One region of the Cytobacillus sp. OWB-43 genome, then DNA from elsewhere that is predicted to be linked to it. Evidence: riboswitches for the same ligand, from Rfam matches in the RefSeq annotation. Region 1 holds a riboswitch; each other region holds the start of a gene.

Region 1 (5,975 bases):
GCCGTGCTTGCTACTGGCACCTCCACTTCCCGTTCAATCTCTTTTTTATAATTCTCCCCGTAAACAATTTGAACAATACCTAAGCGGAAGATTAGAATCGAAAAGAGGATAAATACTGCAAAAAACATTAAATTAATCCGAAAAACCATTTTTTTATTTCTTTTCTTTCTTTTCTGCTCTCCCGCCATCATCAACACAACCAATCATCAAAGTATGAATGTTCTTAATTATTACTATATGTAACTATTATATTTCAAAAATATATTATCTATTAAAATTAGATTAATAATATAACCTATCTTACAACAAATATCCAATTTTTTCAATTGTTATGAAGAAATATTTGATAAAAAAAGATCAATTTTACACTTTCAGTAACATTTTCTAAAAAGGACGGTAGATGGTGATCAAATCAGGTATCCACTTGACTGCCTTTTAAGTGATGATTGTTCTTCATTTTTATTAGCTAAATAAAAAAATCGATTGTTAACCAACCGATTTTTTCATTTGACTCATTTGTAGTTTTTGACGATATACTACTGGCTCATATAACATGAATACTCCAATTAACCCAATAATCGCAAAGCTTAAAGGAATATAGAGTCCATATTGATAAGCGGTTGTAAGGTCAAAATTAGCAAAATGGTCCAATACTTTCCCAAAAAGAGCTGGCAGCAACACTGCGCTAAGAAAGCCACCCGTATTGGCGAAACCGGAAATAAGCCCCACTTCCTTTATATGAAAGGACTGTCTAACAACTGTAAAGGTTAGAGCACTCGCACCATTTGCATAGCCTATGATCACGAATAAAAGAATGAATAATAAATACGGTGGCTCTCCACCCAGCAATACTAGTGTGATCCAAGCAGAAACCGACAGCAACTGCACGATAACATACGGTAATTTGACACTGTCAAAAAAAGTAGATAGATAGGTTGTTAATGGCGCTCCGATAATGGCACCAAATAAGCCGTACATAATTACTTCACTTGCACTTGATCTTGATAAACCGTAAATGTCCATACCATAGGGAACAGCCCAAGAGCCAATAAAGCCAATATATGTGCCTACTACACCAAAATGACAAAGGAATGTCGCCCAAGCTTGGCGATTGACTAGTAATCTTCTTATGATGACTAATAACGGTTCATTTGTTTCTTTTTGATTTTTTTCTTCTTCCATTTGAAATTTCTTCTTAGGATATTTTATTAAAACAACATAGAGTCCGATACCGAGGGTGAATATTACGATGCCAACAATTAAAAATGGAAGTCTCCACCCTAATAGAGAAATGGTCGAACTAAAAGGAACTGTTGCCAATAAGAAACCTAAACTTCCTGTCATTCCAGCAAATCCCACTAGCATCGAAAACTCCTGCTGCTTGAACCAAATGCTCAATACAAGAACTAAATTGACCCAAATAGTAGCATCGCCAATTCCACATAATAGCCTAGCAAAGATAAGCATATAACTATTATCTACCGAACTATAGAGGATGGTACCTAGTCCGTTTAGCAGCGTTCCAGCGACTAGAAATACATTTGGACCAAATCTATCAGAGAATAATCCGATGGGAATTTGCAATCCAGCATAAGCAAAAAATTGAATACTCGTTATCAGCCCAATCGTTGCTGCAGTTAAATGAAATTCTTCCATTAATTGATCAGTAATTAAACCAGGTGCTGTTCTTTGACTAACCATAAATAAATAGGCTAAAAGTAAAACACCAAATACAACCCATCTGTACTTACTTTGTTGTTTATTCATTATTTAAACGCCTTCCTCAATTTAACATTCGTCTCTCATTATACGCTTATTGTCTTTATATATATATAGGAAGTTTATATGTCTATGAGGGTGGAGAAGTAGAAGTCATTTCTATTGACTAGATGAGTAGTTGGTGAAGATCTAACTTCTTTTTTAGGAAAATCCGATATGGCAAACTGTCTTAATTGCATAACAAACCTGATATTACAACGATTATAAAGGGTATGATGTTAACAGAATTGAGTTAGTATGAACTAACCTTATTCTGTTAACACTATTCCCGCTTTCATTTATGAAGTTTTATGCATATGTTTTATCACTTAACCACTTTTCTTGGGTATAAGCCATTTCCCAAAAAGCTAACTCATATTGACAGCTAATGGTAAATGCCATTTTCATTTTTTCTTTTTCTGTTTCAGATGCAATTTCAGCAAGCCGATCAAGATGATGAATTTGTTCAAGTACAAGTTTAACAAACCATTCTCCACCGTATGTATCAATCCAGGTACGATAGATTTCTTCTTTTGGTTTTGCCCCTTTAAAGCTCTGCCCAATATCATAATAAATCCAATAACACGGAAGCAAACTAGCGATGACCTCGCCAACTGTGCCTGTCTCTGCTACACGATATAAATGGGATGTATATGCATAGGCAGTAGGAGCGGGTCTAAACTGGTTTAACTCTTCTTCAGAAACTTTTAATACCTCCATAAATTTGTTATGTAACCCTAGTTCAGCTTCATAGGTACCTTGCGCATGCGAGGCCATTCTTGAGGTCATATATAAATTCTCTGCTTTAGAAGCAGCGATTGCTTGCACACGAGCAAAATGTGATAAATAGTAAGAATCTTGTAACACATAAAAGCGGAAACACTCAATTGGTAAATCTCCCTTAGCAATTCCTTTAACGAAAGGGTGTTCAAAATTCGCTTCCCATATATCATGTACTTCTTTCCTTAACGATTGTGTAAACGTTTCTTTTGTTGTCATCATTTCTACCTCTTCTCTTTTTTTATCGAGCATAAAAAATCCAGAAAAGCGAAAAACCACTTCCTATAAGAAAGTGGTTACTGTATACATCATTCATTTAGTTATAGTTATAACGTTAACTAAATTGATATACGCCACTTCCCTACGCTGGTATCAACCAGATCAGGTTCTAAGAGTCTTAAAGTTATTGCACTTTAATCTCAGCCTTTTAAAGGCACCCCTAGTGGATTTATTCAATTATGCTTTCAAAGTTATGTTATCATCTTATCAATAAATGTCAACTGCAAGTTTAGGAATTGAGCAATGTCAAGCTTCTCTTTCAGTAACGATTATGAACAAGTTGGATGAATGCTGTCGTTACCTAAACACTTCAACTGATCTAACACCGCGGCTTAAATTGGCATTGACTCAAGGATGGATAACTCCAAATATTCTCCATGCATTTACACTCTCCACCCTCTTCGCCTAGTGAAGTTTTTCTTTATAATGAAAGCTTACGACTTTTTATCAGCTAAAAAAATGTTTATACTAGAATTATGATTTTGGATAAAGAATGGGTGAATACTACTTGGAAACACATATTTTTTCAAAGGGAGAAGAAATCGCCAACGCGATCGTACACGGAATCGGTGCGCTATTAAGTATTGCGGCTCTCGTCATTTTAACTGTTTTCTCATCCTTATATGGAACAGCTTGGCATATTGTCAGCTTTGTTCTTTTTGGTACAACGATGGTTATTTTATATTTCTCATCAACTTTGCTACATAGTTTACCTGCTGGAAAAGCAAAGGATGTATTTGAGATTCTCGATCATTCTTCCATTTACTTTTTTATTGCTGGAACGTTCACACCGTTTCTATTTATAACAGTTAAAGGAACCTTAGGATGGACCTTATTTGGTCTTGTATGGGGGCTAGCAATTGCTGGAACAGTTTTCAAATGTTTTTTTGTTAAAAAGTTTTTAGTCTTCTCGACATTACTATATGTTTTGATGGGCTGGCTAATTATATTTGCCTGGGAGCCTCTGGTTACACACTTACCTACACAAGGAATGATTTTCCTCATTATCGGTGGCGTTCTATACACTGCTGGTTCAATATTTTATGTATGGAGAGGATTTAAGTACCATCACGCATTGTGGCATGTTTTTGTTCTTGCTGGTTCGATTATGCATTTTTTTGCTGTTCTCTCGCTTTTACCTTGATCAAAATTTACCTCTTTATAAATGATCTGCAGATGGCTACTCTCACCACCTGCAGATTTATTAATATCAGTTTGTAGAGTTTTTATCACATTACTTGTTCTATATTAATAATAAACTACTACTTATAATAACTTCATTACTTCATAGCGAAAGCTCAATTTTTTATACCCTTGTTTACGATACATATCCTTTGGCGTGTCATTGCTGTCGGCTACAAGTATAACCCTATGATTGCTAAATCGCTTCATTACTTCATATTGCAAGCTTGCAGCAATCCCCTTTAATCGGTGAGCTGGTAACACACCTACATTATCAATTTCAGCTGTACACTTATTAAAAAATACTTGTAATGAACCTGCTGGCACACCATGATCATATGCGAGTAACTGTAATGTATCTTTTGCATTATGATGATAGGAATGCATGCTTCTATTAAGGTTCACATATTCCTCACCATAATCTAGATCAAAGTTTCTCTGCAATTGTAGATATTCTCCTAAATTATCATTTGTCACTTCCTCAACCACGATTTCGTTCTTTCTATCTTTATAGATAAATTGAAGAGGGTTAATTTCATATAACTCCTGACACCCGATCGTATAGAATTGTTGATAAAGGTATAATAAAACATCCTCTTGAATCATTTCGTCTGCTGGTAAATAAAACTTCAAATGTTCTTGTTTATGCTCTTTCTGATAGTCTTCCAAATACATTTGTGCCAGTTGAAAATCTTGCAAACTAGGATTTATTTTAAATTGGATAAAGTTTGCATCATATTTAAAATAGAACTGTTTTGTGCCATAGTGATCAAAATTGGCTTTTTCTGCTATTAAATTACCATCATGATGTATATCTCTGAAACTAACCACTGACCATCTCTCCCCTACTTATAGCCCTTAAGTATAACGATTAATTCCTTACGGTAAAAAAATACCTCTATCTATTTTATCATTTTTCACAAATAAAGAAGCCCGAACATTTATGTTCGGGCAACAACACCGCATTATTACAAATACATTTCGATACCGGGTCCAATCGGAATACCGAATAATCCAAAAATGAATAGCATGACTACCCAAATTACTAAGAAAACCATTGAATAAGGAATCATTAAGGAAATAAGCGTGCCTAAACCTGCTTTTTTATCGTATTCTCTCATAAAAGCAAGAACTACAAGGATATACGGATTTAGTGGTGTAATAATATTTGTAGTTGAATCGGCAATTCTATACGCTGCTTGGATAAAAGCAGGGTTATAATCAAGTAACATAAACAATGGAATAAAAATTGGGGCTAATAATGCCCATTGAGCAGACCCACTAAAGATTAATAAATTCAGAATAGAGACGAAAATAATAAATCCAATAATAACAGGAATACCAGTTAAATTGATGGAAGATAAGAATTCCGCACCATTGACTGCAATCCAAGTACCTAAATTGGACCAGTTAAAATAAGCAATAAATTGTGACGCAGCAAATATAAGGACGATATAGCCTGCCATATCTTTCATCGAATCTGCCATATACTTTGGAATATCAGCACTTTTTGTGATTTTCTTTACTGTTACTCCGTATGCTGTTCCCATCGTTATAAAGAATAATAAAACAATTGGGATAATTCCACTTAAAAATGGGGAAGGAATCATACCACCTTCTTCGTTTCTAAGAGGGGAGTCTGGCCAGAAGATAATTGTAAGTAAAATAGCAATATATGCTAGACCCGCTATAACGGCATTTCTTAACCCTTTTGACTCGATAGCTGAAACCGGTTCAAAATTCTTTTTCAAATCCCCATCATATTTTCCTAATCTTGGTTCAATTACCTTTTCAGTTAAGAATCCACCAACTAAAGTTAAGAGAACAGTAGAAATCGACATAAAATACCAATTATCAACAGGTGATACAACAAATGAAGGATCGATTGCTTTAGCAGCCTCAGTAGTAATTCCCGCCAATAATGCATCTGTTCCAGCGATTAAGACATTGGCTGAAAAACCTGCACCTACTCCAGC
Region 2 (5,975 bases), 200 kb from region 1:
TTTTCCACTAATAACAATGAGACAGTTTAGGACTTCAGCTGCCTCCTTTGCAAGTGCTTCAGGTGCTATTTCAATTGCCCCTGCATCAACACCACGCGTTTTTGTATTCTTACCAATAAGAGCAGAAACTTCAGAAGCATTGCCGCGAATAATGGACACTTTTATTGTGCTAATTAGCTCTTTTGCCTTATTTGTGCGATAAGTGGTTGCACCAACACCAACTGGATCAAATATTACTGGGACCCCTTTTTTATTGGCAGTTTGTCCAGCTTTAATCATTGCCGCAAACATCGCATCATTAATAGTACCAAAATTAATTACGAGCCCATCTGCCATCATAGCCATTTCTTCTACTTCTAAGAGTTGGGTGGCCATAACAGGTGAACCGCCCATTGCTAGGGTCACATTTGCACAATCATTAATAGTTACTGTATTTGTTAAATGATGAATGAGTGGGGTTTGTTCTTGTAACTGCTGAAAGACTCTCTCAACTGCTTCACTTGAAATCGCCATTATCTTTCCTCCATCTTTGCTTTGTTGTATAACTCATAAAAATGATTTGTCGGACCATGCCCATGACCGAGTGCTAGGCTATGCTCAATCGCTATGGAAATATAATTTTTCGCAGACTGTATGGCCTCAATAAGTTCTTCCCCTTTTGCTAACCCAGCAGCAATGGCAGATGATAGAGTACAACCTGTACCATGGGTGTTTTTTGTCTCTACTCTTCGACCATTAAACCAGTTGAAACTTTGTCCATCCCATAATAAGTCATTCGGTTCTCCTTCTAAATGTCCACCTTTTAATAAGACGGCTTTTGGCCCTAATTCATATAATTTTTTACAAGCTTGCTCCATATCATCAACCGTGCGAATTGTCATACCCGAAAGTACTTCAGCTTCAGGAATGTTTGGCGTAATTACAGTCGCAAGTGGTAACATTTTCGCTTTTAATGCTTCAATAGCTTGTTCCTTTAAAAGATGATGTCCACCTTTTGAAACCATAACAGGATCTAACACAATCACTTTTGGACTATAATGATTTAAACGGTCTGCGACGATTTTTACAGTCTCACTAGATGACAACATCCCGATTTTGACAGCATCAACTTGGATATCATCAAACACAGCTTCTATTTGGTCTTTTATAATATTGATTTCTATATCCTGTACCGAACGTACCTCTACTGTATTTTGAGCGGTAATCGCCGTAATGACGGACATGCCAAACACACCATTGGCGGAAAAAGTTTTAAGATCTGCTTGAATCCCAGCTCCTCCTCCTGAATCAGAACCTGCGATCGTTAATGCTGTTTTCATTGATGTAACCTCCAATAGCTTTATTCTTAATTAATACTCTTAATAAACCATATCCTAAAATTGCTCCAGTAAACGAGCTCACCATAAATGCTGGTAGGAATCCGAAAAGGGTTGCTTCTTGTCCTAAAAGTAATGTACTAATCGGATAAGTCGCTACTGCCCCTATCATTCCTGTTCCAACGACTTCACCTAGTGCTGAGAAGCCAATTTTTTTCGTTTTTTGATAAAGGAACCCTGCAAGTAATGCGCCAATCATACTCCCGGGATAGGCAAAAACACTTCCAGTCCCCATCATATTTCTCAATGTAGATGAAAGAAACGCTTGACTAACGGCATACCATGGTCCAAGAAGTACAGCAGATAATACATTCGCCAAGTGCTGAATCGGAAAAATTTTCGCTATTCCAATCGGAATAAAAATGAGACTACTCGACACAGTAGTGATGGCTGCAATCGTTGCCGTCATCGTCATTTTTTGGATTTTATTCATAGACCTTTCCTCCTTTCGATAAAAATAAAAAAGCCGCTATTTTGAATAAGCGGCTTTGGTCATCATGATATGTATGACGTCACTCGCTTCCCTACGCTAGTATTAACTAGATCAGGTTCAAAGGGTTCATCTCAGCCAAGTATTTGGCACCCCTAGCATTTATTCATATATAAAAAAAATCCTCTACTTCCAAAAGGAAGCGAGGACGACTACATCGACACACTTCCCTCCACTGGTACAAACCAGATCAGGTTCAAAGGGTTTTGAACGGCATTCAATCTCAGCCTCTATGTGAAGGCACCCCCAGTGAAAACTTATAACATATGATGCACTCAATATAACATGAAATGATAGAAATGAAAATAAAAAACATTGGATAGAAACGATGTTGCGACATAAAACGTTATGATATGATATTTTATATAACATTCAGGAGGACAGTCTATGGAAGATAAGAGTATTGTACTTATTGGGTTTATGGGGGTCGGTAAGACATCCATAGGAACGGAATTAGCTAAGAAATTACAGTGGGGTTTAATCGACACGGATGAACGCATTGAACAACAGTTTGGGATGTCAACTTCAAAAATTTTCCTTGATCATGGTGAAGAAATTTTTCGAAAAGCTGAAAGCGAATTGATTGAACAACTATCTGCCGAAGAAAAACAGATTCTTTCATTAGGCGGCGGCGCCTTTTTAAACAGTAAGAACCGCGAAATTTGTTTACAAAACAGTACCGTTGTCCTTATCGAGCTCTCATGGGAAAATTGGCTCGATCGATACCCATTGATTAAAGATACAAGACCGAAATTGAATGGTCTTTCTACTGACGAAATGTATCATCTCTACAAAGAAAGACAAGCTCATTATCAACCATATCATCTAAAAATCAATGTTGACGGGAAAACAGCTGAAGAAGCTGCTGAATTGATTGTTAGTGGGATAGGATAAAGCTTGTGATGATTATGGTTATAGTTCATTAGAATATTTCTTTTACTATCTAAGTAATTCGCATTATCCTAAACGAATTTATGAAAGCCGGGCACTCCCTTGCTCGGCTTTCATTTGTGTTTGGTTCTAAATAAATTGCTGAATAACTCCCTTTTTGTGAGGCGGTTATCTCTGGTTTTCTTTCTGAGTGACTTGCTAAACCCTTTTGCGAGGCGTTCATCTCTGGTTTTCTTTCTGAGTGAATTGCTAAACTTTTTTGCAGGGCACTCATCTCTGATTCTCCTTTTGAGGGACTTGCTAAACCCTTTTGCGGGGCGCTCATCTCTGGTTTTCTTTCTGAGGGACTCGCTAAACCATTTTGCGAGGCGCTCATTTCTGGTTTTCTTTCTGAGGGACTTGCTAATCCCTTTTGCGAGGCGCTCATTTCTGGTTTTCTTTCTGAGTGACTCGCTAATCCCTTTTGCGGGGCGCTCATCTCTAATTCCCCTTCCGAGTGACTTGCTAAACCCTTTTGCGAGGCGCTCATCTCTAGTTTTCTTTCCGAGGGACTTGCTAATCCCTTTTGCGAGGCGCTCATCTCTGGTTTTCTTTCTGAGGGACTTGCTAACCCCTTTTGCGGGGCGCTCATCTCTGATTCTTCTTCCGAGTGACTTGCTAATCCCTTTTGCGGGGCGCTCATCTCTGATTCTCCTTTTGAGTGACTTGCTAAACCCTTTTGCGGGGCGCTCAGTTCTGGTTTTCTTTCTGAGTGACTTGCTAAACCCTTTTGCGGGGCGCTCATCTCTGATTCCCCTTCCGAGTGACTTGCTAAACCCTTTTGCGGGGCGCTCATCTCTGATTCCCCTTCCGAGTGACTTGCTAACCCCCTTTGCGAGGCGCTCATCTCTGATTCTCCTACTGAGTGACTTACTATCCACTTTTATTGTGATGTTATATAGATTTTTTTTGTGCACAAAGTCCTTTGTTCAACATATAACTGCTTACTAATAGATTGACCCCATCAGAATACATTTCAATCTATAAGATACTGTCACTTCTCTTCATTACTAAATAATTCAACTGTTTCTTCGGTTTTAAAACCCATTAATGATAATAAAAATAATTTCCACCACCATTAAGTGTATATTTCTCTTGTAAGAATCGTTGTATTGCGGAACTACTTATTGCTCCACCACACCAATCATAAATCGCCGTCTTTGTTACTTTTTCTGATGGAAAAAGAATAATAAAGTCATTGATTGCTTCACTTAATGCATCACAAGATGAAATGTTCCTCCTACATTTTGAGCAATGAAATTTGCGCAAACTCGCTCGCTTCATCTGCCCACCGCACTCTCGACAAACCACTCCTTTTACCAAATCCTCCGTACAATATTCGATTTTTCTAGCGTAATTCTTTTCTTCTTTATGATGACTCAAAAAAGTGTGAACAATTTTTGTATGAAATGGAGAGTGTTGAATGTCCATTTGATTTAGTTCTCTTAATAATCGTGGAATTTGCGGTGGAAGAATAACATTTTGTTTCTTTGTACGGTCATATAACATAAACTCGGGATGGACAAAAACAAGTAGATAATCAAATGCAATGTTTAATTCGTGCTTAGTAAGGAATTGGTGTAGGAGGGTTTCATTTCTTTGGATTTGTAGAAGGGGATTTTTAATTTCCTTGTTTGTTGGTGAATACCATTTAGTGTCCTGAACCAAAAAATCACCACTATAATTTTTCACTTCGAAAGCAATGAGTTTGTGAGGAGTTAAACAGAGAGCATCAATTTGGAAGGATGTATGATTAATTTCTAGCAATACATCATAAAGAATGGGGAATTTTGGTGAAAGTTGCTGCAAATCATCTCGCCATTTACTTTCTCCTTCATATCCTTTTTCTAACATTTTGAGATATTGTTCATTCTCAGGGGACAATTTTGATCTAAGATGGAGCACGCGTAATAATCGGAGTTGATAAGAGGGATTGAGTGGTTTTAGGTCTGGCAAATTACTTCATCCTTTCTTTTTACTCTATTATAACGAATTTTCCGCATGAAAAAAATACCAATTTATTTAACTTCTCTCGGAAAGGACAACCTTGCTTGTTAAAAAGCGTAAAATCCTTTTGTGATTGTAGGGCTGAAGTAGCAAAATCAAACGATAATAATATATACAGTCAGTCCATTTTCTAAATCCATCACTTCGGTTTTATTCTTTTCAGTTTTTGTCCATTTTACAGAACCACATTTCTAGTCTAACCCTTTAAAAAACCACTTACCATCAATGGCAAGTGGTTCTTTTTCTTCTATTAAATTGCTGTCGTAACAGCTTTTTCTTCGTCTACTTTCACGATCCAACCAAATTTATCTTCTACTTTTCCTTTTTGGATTCCTGTTAGCGTTTCGTAAAGTTTGCCGGCGATTTCACCTGTTTGTCCGCCACCAATGGTAAGTTTTTCGTTATTCCAGAATAGTTCTCCGACTGGTGAAATGACCGCTGCAGTACCCGTTCCGAATGCTTCTTCTAGCGTGCCATTTTTTTGCGCTTCATAGATCTCATCGATTGAGATACGACGCTCAGATAAAGGAATACCCCAGTCTTTAATGAGTTCAATAACAGAGTTTCTTGTAACGCCTTCTAAAATGCTTCCGTTCAATTCAGGTGTAACGACTTCACCGTTAATTTTAAAGAAAATATTCATGCTTCCTACTTCTTCAACATATTTATTTTCCTTGCCATCTAACCAAAGTACTTGTGAATATCCTTCCTGTTCTGCTACTTCTTGTGCTTTTAGGCTAGCAGCATAGTTTCCTCCTGTTTTGGCATTACCCGTTCCACCTTTGACTGCACGAACATATTCGCTTTGGACAGCGATTTTCACTGGGTTAATTCCTTCTTTATAATAGGCACCGACTGGTGACATGATAATAATAAATTTGTATTGATGTGATGGAGCAACGCCTAAATAAGGTTCTGTAGAAATAATAAATGGACGAATATATAGCGATGTTCCTTCTACATTTGGAACCCAATCACGATCAACTGCAATTAATTGTCTTAATGCTTGAACAGCAAGTTCTTCGTCAATTGGCGGAATACAGAGTCTGTTGTTCGATTTGTTCAGTCTCTCCATATTTTTATATGGTCTGAACATGAGCACTTCCTGATCTTCAGATAAATATGCCTTTAATCCTTCGAAAACACTTTGGCCATAATGAAATACCATTGCA
Region 3 (5,975 bases), 280 kb from region 1:
TTCGCCAACTATTGCGCAAAAGTCCCCTTCTTTGATTGAAAAGGAAAGTTCATTTAGGATTTGCTTATTTTTATAGTTAAATTGTATATCTTTAAGATTGACGATTACTTCTGTACTTTCTTTCTCACTTGATGGTCGACTAGGCATTTTCCTATTTTCATACCTTTTAGGAACTCTTATACGATTCTTCGTCAACTTATGTAAATGATTTTGAAAACCTTCCTTCGGCGTACTATCTAAAAGTATTTCTCCTTTTTTATTAAGCGCAACCAACCGATGAGCGTATGGTTCCCAGTCATCGATTTCGTGTTCAATTACAAGCAAACCAAATCTTTGTTGTTTTTGAATCTTAATAATTGTCTCGATAAACTCTAGGCTAGATATCGGATCTAAATTTGCTGTAGGTTCATCTAAAATTAAGTATTGAGGGTCCATTAAAAGGATAGAAGCTAGCGCAACCTTTTGTTTTTGTCCTCCTGAAAGATGGTGAATGTTATGTTTCATATATTGTGATAATCCTACAATATCTAGCACATGTTCTATTCTTTGTTTCATTTGGCATCTGGGAATAGACAAGTTTTCTAACACAAATGCTAATTCATCTTCTACACGAACCATGCAAAACTGACTTTCTGGATCTTGAAAGACAATGCCTATTTCTTGGTTTATTACTCCTTTAGGGTAGGAGGAGATATTTCTCCCTTTATATAAAAGGTCCCCTGAAGTAAAACCTTCAACCGCCTCAGGATATAGACCATTTAAACATAGTGTCAGTGTACTTTTGCCAGAACCACTTGCTCCAAGTAATAAAGTCACTTCCTCTGCATATAACTTACAGCTTACATTATTTACAGAAGGTTCATCGTGTTTATCAAAGGAAAATGAGAAAGAGTCTAATTCAAAAATTGGTTGATGATTTTCCATGCCTTGCTAGTACCTCCTTCCCAATAGGGTACCCATTTAAAACACCAGTTTTCGCTAGTTGATCTGCTAATATTTTTCCTAAATAACCAGCAATGATAGCTCCACTTAAGAGACGTATAACAAACATTGTCATAATAAGCCAGGATTCATAGGCATGAAAACCTGATACAAAGAAATGGTAAGGAAAACTAATAAATGCAGCGCTGACACCTGAAAAAACGAGAATACGAGGTTGATAATTTTTCCATTTTGTCAGAGCAAAAGCGATTTCCGCCCCTAATCCTTGCACCATCCCTGAAAGAATTAAAGTGGGTCCAGATGTTGAGCCGACAAGTACTTCGGTAATAGCAGCAATGGTTTCTGCTGTAAAAGCAACGCCTGGCTTTCTGATAATGTAAGCAGCTATTATGGATACAATAAACCATATGCCATAAATCAATTCATAACCAATGGGTCCAAATCCAAACGGGGTAAGGATGGCAACAAGAACTTTACCGACCCCAAAAAACCCTAAATAAATAAAGCCAAATACGACACCCAGGACTGACATGAGAACAATATCTTTCAGACGCCATGATTTTATCATGAGACTTTCACTTCTTTAGCTTTTCCAGTAGGGCTGTTAGCTGATAATGTGAATGTCATTGTCACATGAGATACATCTTGCTTGGTCTGATCGAAAACGTTCTGTAACAAGTTAAAAATATCATTCACCTTGCCATCAAGCCTTGTGGCATAATGGCTATGGCTAACGTTTACTTCAGTCTCCTTGGACCAATCAATTTGCTCATAAATTTTTTCCATATAATCTTCCCTCCCTAAGGGATAGAGGGCAAATTTACAACCTGCAAGCTGGTCTATTTCTTTTGTATCATCCTTGTTCAAGGCAATGTCAGATTCGTCCATGTATACATCTGCTGCTGAATCTCCTGGACAACCAATCGAAAAGGTACCACTCATAGCGATGTGTTCTCCTGTTTTAGCTGCGTGTAAAAAGATTGCCTTCACTACATCAAAAACATGAATTTGCTTACCACGGATACAAGTAGATACATCATCAGTTTCTGACCACACCTTTGACATATTCACTTCTTTAAGGGCAAATAAGATGATGTCCACATACCTCTCACTCATTGGAGAAAGCGTAAACTGACAACCTACGATACTACTTGTTCCACATAATTGATTCATATAAAAATCTCCTTTTAACATTTTTTGAACAAAAAAAACTGCACCCCGATGGAATGCAGTTTGGCTATGCAGAAAAAAAGAGAATACACTGACCAACTGCACTTCCCCACGCTAGTATTATCTAGATCGGGTTATAAGGGTCAGGCAATTGCCTTCTCAGCCATTAAATATAGCTCCCCTAGCGCATTCGATATATTTTATTTGTTCGTCTATCCTATCATAAGCAAAAAATCATTATCTGTAAACCAATACTTGTCAATTGATAATGTAGTAGAGATAAATACAATTTATTAATTGATACGTAAATGATGCAAAAGAGTAAGGAATACAGTTTAAATCCCAATATAGTAGAGGTGAATAAAATATTGATGTGAAGAATGTTGATATATTCGCATACTATTTAGAATGAAGAATAACCCGATTACTAATTTCAGTAATAATGGTTGTCATTTCTTCCGGAGATTCTTTCATCCCATTCATTAACCATTTTTCAATTACATAAATACATCCACTAATTACAAAGTAAATCATATATTTTGATTTATCTATATTTATGACCTGCGGATCTTCCTTTAAACTATTAATAATGATTGATTGTGCAGTATCAATCACTCTCGTTTGAAAAGCTTTGTTACCATGGTCACTAAATAAAACAAGAAAATCAGCACTTCGTTTATAAACATAATCTAATAAATACTTCGTCATTGCAAAAGTTTCATTTGTCTCATTATGGTTGTACTGTTTTAAAGTGACCTGTAATTCTAACAAAATCTCATCTTCAATATGCTGAAGTAAATCAAATTGATCACGATAATGGCTATAAAAAGTAGAACGATTGATATCTGCTTTTTGACATAATTCTTTAATGGTAATGGATGAAATTATCTTTTCTCTTAATAATTCCATTAAACTTTCCTTTAACACCATACGAGTATATTGTTTCCGACGATCCAATTTTTTGTTCATCATGCCACCCTCACTTTTTTAGAGAAATCCAACAAAGTACGCTTAAATGTTGGATGTAAAACATTTTTTACACAACTGTTTGTTGTTTATCTAACACAGTGGTATGTATAATGTTACTGTAAAAGAATTTCAACATCAAGAAGTGGGGAAACCAATAATGATTGAGTTTATTATTCGTTATAAAAAATCTGTAACCATCATTTTCTTTTTGTTATCAGTGCTTTCTGCTATTGGATTTCTGTTTGTGAATGTTAATTATAATATGAAAGATTATATCCCAGCAGAAGCTGAATCTACCGTTGCTTTAGAAGTGATGGAAGATGAGTTTACTAGTGGCATTCCAAATACAAGCGTAATGGTTGAGAATGTCACAATCCAAGAAGCGCTCGTTATTAAAGAGAAATTAAATAAGGTTCAAGGTGTAACTGATGTGATGTGGTTAGATGATGCGATGGACATAAGAACACCAATAGAAACCGGAGACCAAGGCACAATAGAAAATTACTACAAAAATAATCACGCTCTTTATTCTGTCACCATTGAGAGTGGCAAAGAGGTCGAAGCAACAGAAGATATATATCAAATAATTGGTGAGAAGGGATCACTTATTGGCGAAGCTGCAAATACAGCTACGCAGCAGAAAATGACAGGGCAAGAAACGTTACTCGCTGCAGGGATACTTATTCCCATTATTATCATTATACTAGTTCTCTCGACAAACTCTTGGGTCGAACCGCTCTTTTTCTTAACGGCTATCGGTGTTTCGGTAATTATTAATTTAGGGAGTAATGTTTTTATAGGAGAAGTGTCCTTTGTGACACAATCAGTTGCACCAATTTTGCAGCTAGCTGTTTCCTTGGATTACGCTATCTTTTTATTACATAGTTTTCAAGATTATCGTAAACAAGGGCATGAGCCAAATCAAGCTATGAAACTAGCTATGAAAGAATCGTTTAGTGTCATTGCCTCGAGCGCATCTACAACTCTATTTGGATTTATTGCATTATTGTTTATGGATTTTGAGATTGGATCAGACCTAGGTTTAAACCTTGTTAAAGGAATAATTTTAAGTTTTATAAGTGTGATGGTATTCCTTCCAGCACTTACATTATTATTCCATCATTGGATTGAAAAAACACAGCACAAATCATTAATACCAAATTTTAAAGGTATTGGAAAAAAAACATTAAAGTTAAGGTTTCCAGTCTTGATTTTCGTCTTACTTCTCATTATACCTAGCTTTTTAGCACAAAAAGAAACCTCATTTACTTATGGAATGGGGGATCAACCTGATAGTACTAGATTAGGGCAAGACATCCAAAAAGTAGAAGAAATATTTGGCGAATCAACCGCTGTAGTATTATTGGTACCTAATAATGAAATAGGTAAAGAAAAAGAAATGATCGAATCTATTGAAGAGGTTGACCATGTCTCAAATGTAATTGGATACGCGAATATGGTTGGTTCGACTATTCCGCAAGAATATTTGGAGGAGGAAGCAAAGGAACAATTCTTATCTAATAATTACAGTCGAATCATCATTAATACTGATGCAGGAACAGAAGGAGATATTCCTTTTCAATTAGTAGAAGAGATAAGGGAAATAGGTACTAACTATTTTGGTAATCAAGCGTTAACTTTAGGCGAAAGTGTTGCACTTTATGATATGAAATCAACTGTTACAGAAGATAATTCTTTAGTAAATACTTTAACCGTTATCGCGGTTGGACTCGTGTTACTTGTCACATTCAAATCATTATCATTACCGATTATTTTATTATTAACAATACAAGCTTCTGTTTGGATTAATCTCGCCATACCCTATTTTACCGATACGTCATTAGTATTTATTGGTTATCTCATCGTTAGCACTGTACAGCTTGCAGCAACGGTCGATTATGCCATTTTATTAACAGAGACTTATAAGCATAATCGTGGAAAGTTATCTCCAAAACAAGCGATGAGAAAAACAATTGATAAGAAATTATTTTCCATTATCGTTTCAGCGTCCATATTATCAAGTGTCGGATTTATATTATGGCTAACTTCCTCAAATCCAATCGTCGGTTCTATAGGATTATTATTAGGTAGAGGAGCATTGCTCGCGTTTTTACTCGTTATACTTTTTCTACCTGGATTATTATTACTATGTGATAAATTGATTCAAAAAACATCTCTTCAAATGGACTTTAGTAACAAGGAGGAAAAACATGAAGATCATTAAATGGATGCTTATCACTGCTTCTCTATTTTTCTTTCCTGTGATGAATATACATGCAGAATCACAACCTGTTAAAGATGGAATGAGTAAAGGGAAAGTAGCAAACAAAAATGAAGTGATTTATGCTAACTTGCTAGCAGACGGTAACCTAACCGAATTATATGTTGTCAATTCTTTTGAAATGATAGAACCTGGTGTGATTGAGGATTTTGGAAATTACGAAAAAGTTAAAAATCTAACTGACACATCAAAAATTAGCAAAGAAAATAATCAGATCACATTACAAGCAAGAGAAGAAAATTATTATTATCAAGGAAACTTACCAAATAACTCTGAGTTACCTTGGCGTTTTACAATTAATTATTACCTTAATAATAAAAAGATTAATCCAGAAAATTTAGCTGGTAAATCTGGCGATATAAAAATGGAAATTGCTGTAGAAGCGAATGAAGGTAAGCGTTCTTCATTCTCTGAAAATTATATGCTGCAAATTAGCGTACCGCTGAACACTGAAAAATTTAAGGATATAAAAGCTGAGAATGCCACTGTTGCACAATCCGGCAAAGATAAGCAGCTCACTTTTACCGTTATGCCTGAGCAGGAAGAAGTATTTACGATTGAGGCAGAAACAAATCATTTTGAAACAGAAGGTGTGCAAATATCTGCTTTACCT

Evidence for each region. A riboswitch is a leader RNA that binds a small molecule or an ion and turns the genes downstream of it on or off. The one in region 1 is predicted to bind thiamine pyrophosphate.
Region 2: linked by a shared signal. The riboswitch ahead of thiW (energy coupling factor transporter S component ThiW) and the one ahead of tenA (thiaminase II) in region 1 are both predicted to bind thiamine pyrophosphate.
Region 3: linked by a shared signal. The riboswitch ahead of U9M49_RS04430 (YkoF family thiamine/hydroxymethylpyrimidine-binding protein) and the one ahead of tenA (thiaminase II) in region 1 are both predicted to bind thiamine pyrophosphate.

Annotation. Positions count from the first base shown of each region.
Region 1 is NZ_JAYEFF010000001.1:1,169,443-1,175,417, forward strand. Features, by position in the region: gene U9M49_RS05695 (peptidoglycan D,D-transpeptidase FtsI family protein) at 1-188, opposite strand, end outside; gene U9M49_RS05700 (MFS transporter) at 487-1,767, opposite strand; gene tenA (thiaminase II) at 2,068-2,757, opposite strand; TPP riboswitch at 2,880-2,989, opposite strand; gene trhA (PAQR family membrane homeostasis protein TrhA) at 3,326-3,961, shown strand; gene U9M49_RS05715 (GNAT family N-acetyltransferase) at 4,084-4,830, opposite strand; gene U9M49_RS05720 (AbgT family transporter) at 4,968-5,975, opposite strand, start outside.
Region 2 is NZ_JAYEFF010000001.1:967,443-973,417, forward strand. Features, by position in the region: gene thiM (hydroxyethylthiazole kinase) at 1-513, opposite strand, end outside; gene thiD (bifunctional hydroxymethylpyrimidine kinase/phosphomethylpyrimidine kinase) at 513-1,319, opposite strand; gene thiW (energy coupling factor transporter S component ThiW) at 1,288-1,809, opposite strand; TPP riboswitch at 1,881-1,973, opposite strand; TPP riboswitch at 2,017-2,124, opposite strand; gene U9M49_RS04790 (shikimate kinase) at 2,254-2,760, shown strand; gene U9M49_RS04795 (hypothetical protein) at 2,810-3,643, opposite strand; gene U9M49_RS04800 (nuclease-related domain-containing protein) at 3,844-4,752, opposite strand; gene U9M49_RS04805 (branched-chain amino acid aminotransferase) at 5,054-5,975, opposite strand, start outside.
Region 3 is NZ_JAYEFF010000001.1:893,192-899,166, reverse strand. Features, by position in the region: gene U9M49_RS04440 (energy-coupling factor transporter ATPase) at 1-924, opposite strand, end outside; gene U9M49_RS04435 (ECF transporter S component) at 899-1,510, opposite strand; gene U9M49_RS04430 (YkoF family thiamine/hydroxymethylpyrimidine-binding protein) at 1,507-2,115, opposite strand; TPP riboswitch at 2,202-2,305, opposite strand; gene U9M49_RS04425 (TetR/AcrR family transcriptional regulator) at 2,512-3,081, opposite strand; gene U9M49_RS04420 (efflux RND transporter permease subunit) at 3,239-5,305, shown strand; gene U9M49_RS04415 (YhgE/Pip domain-containing protein) at 5,292-5,975, shown strand, end outside.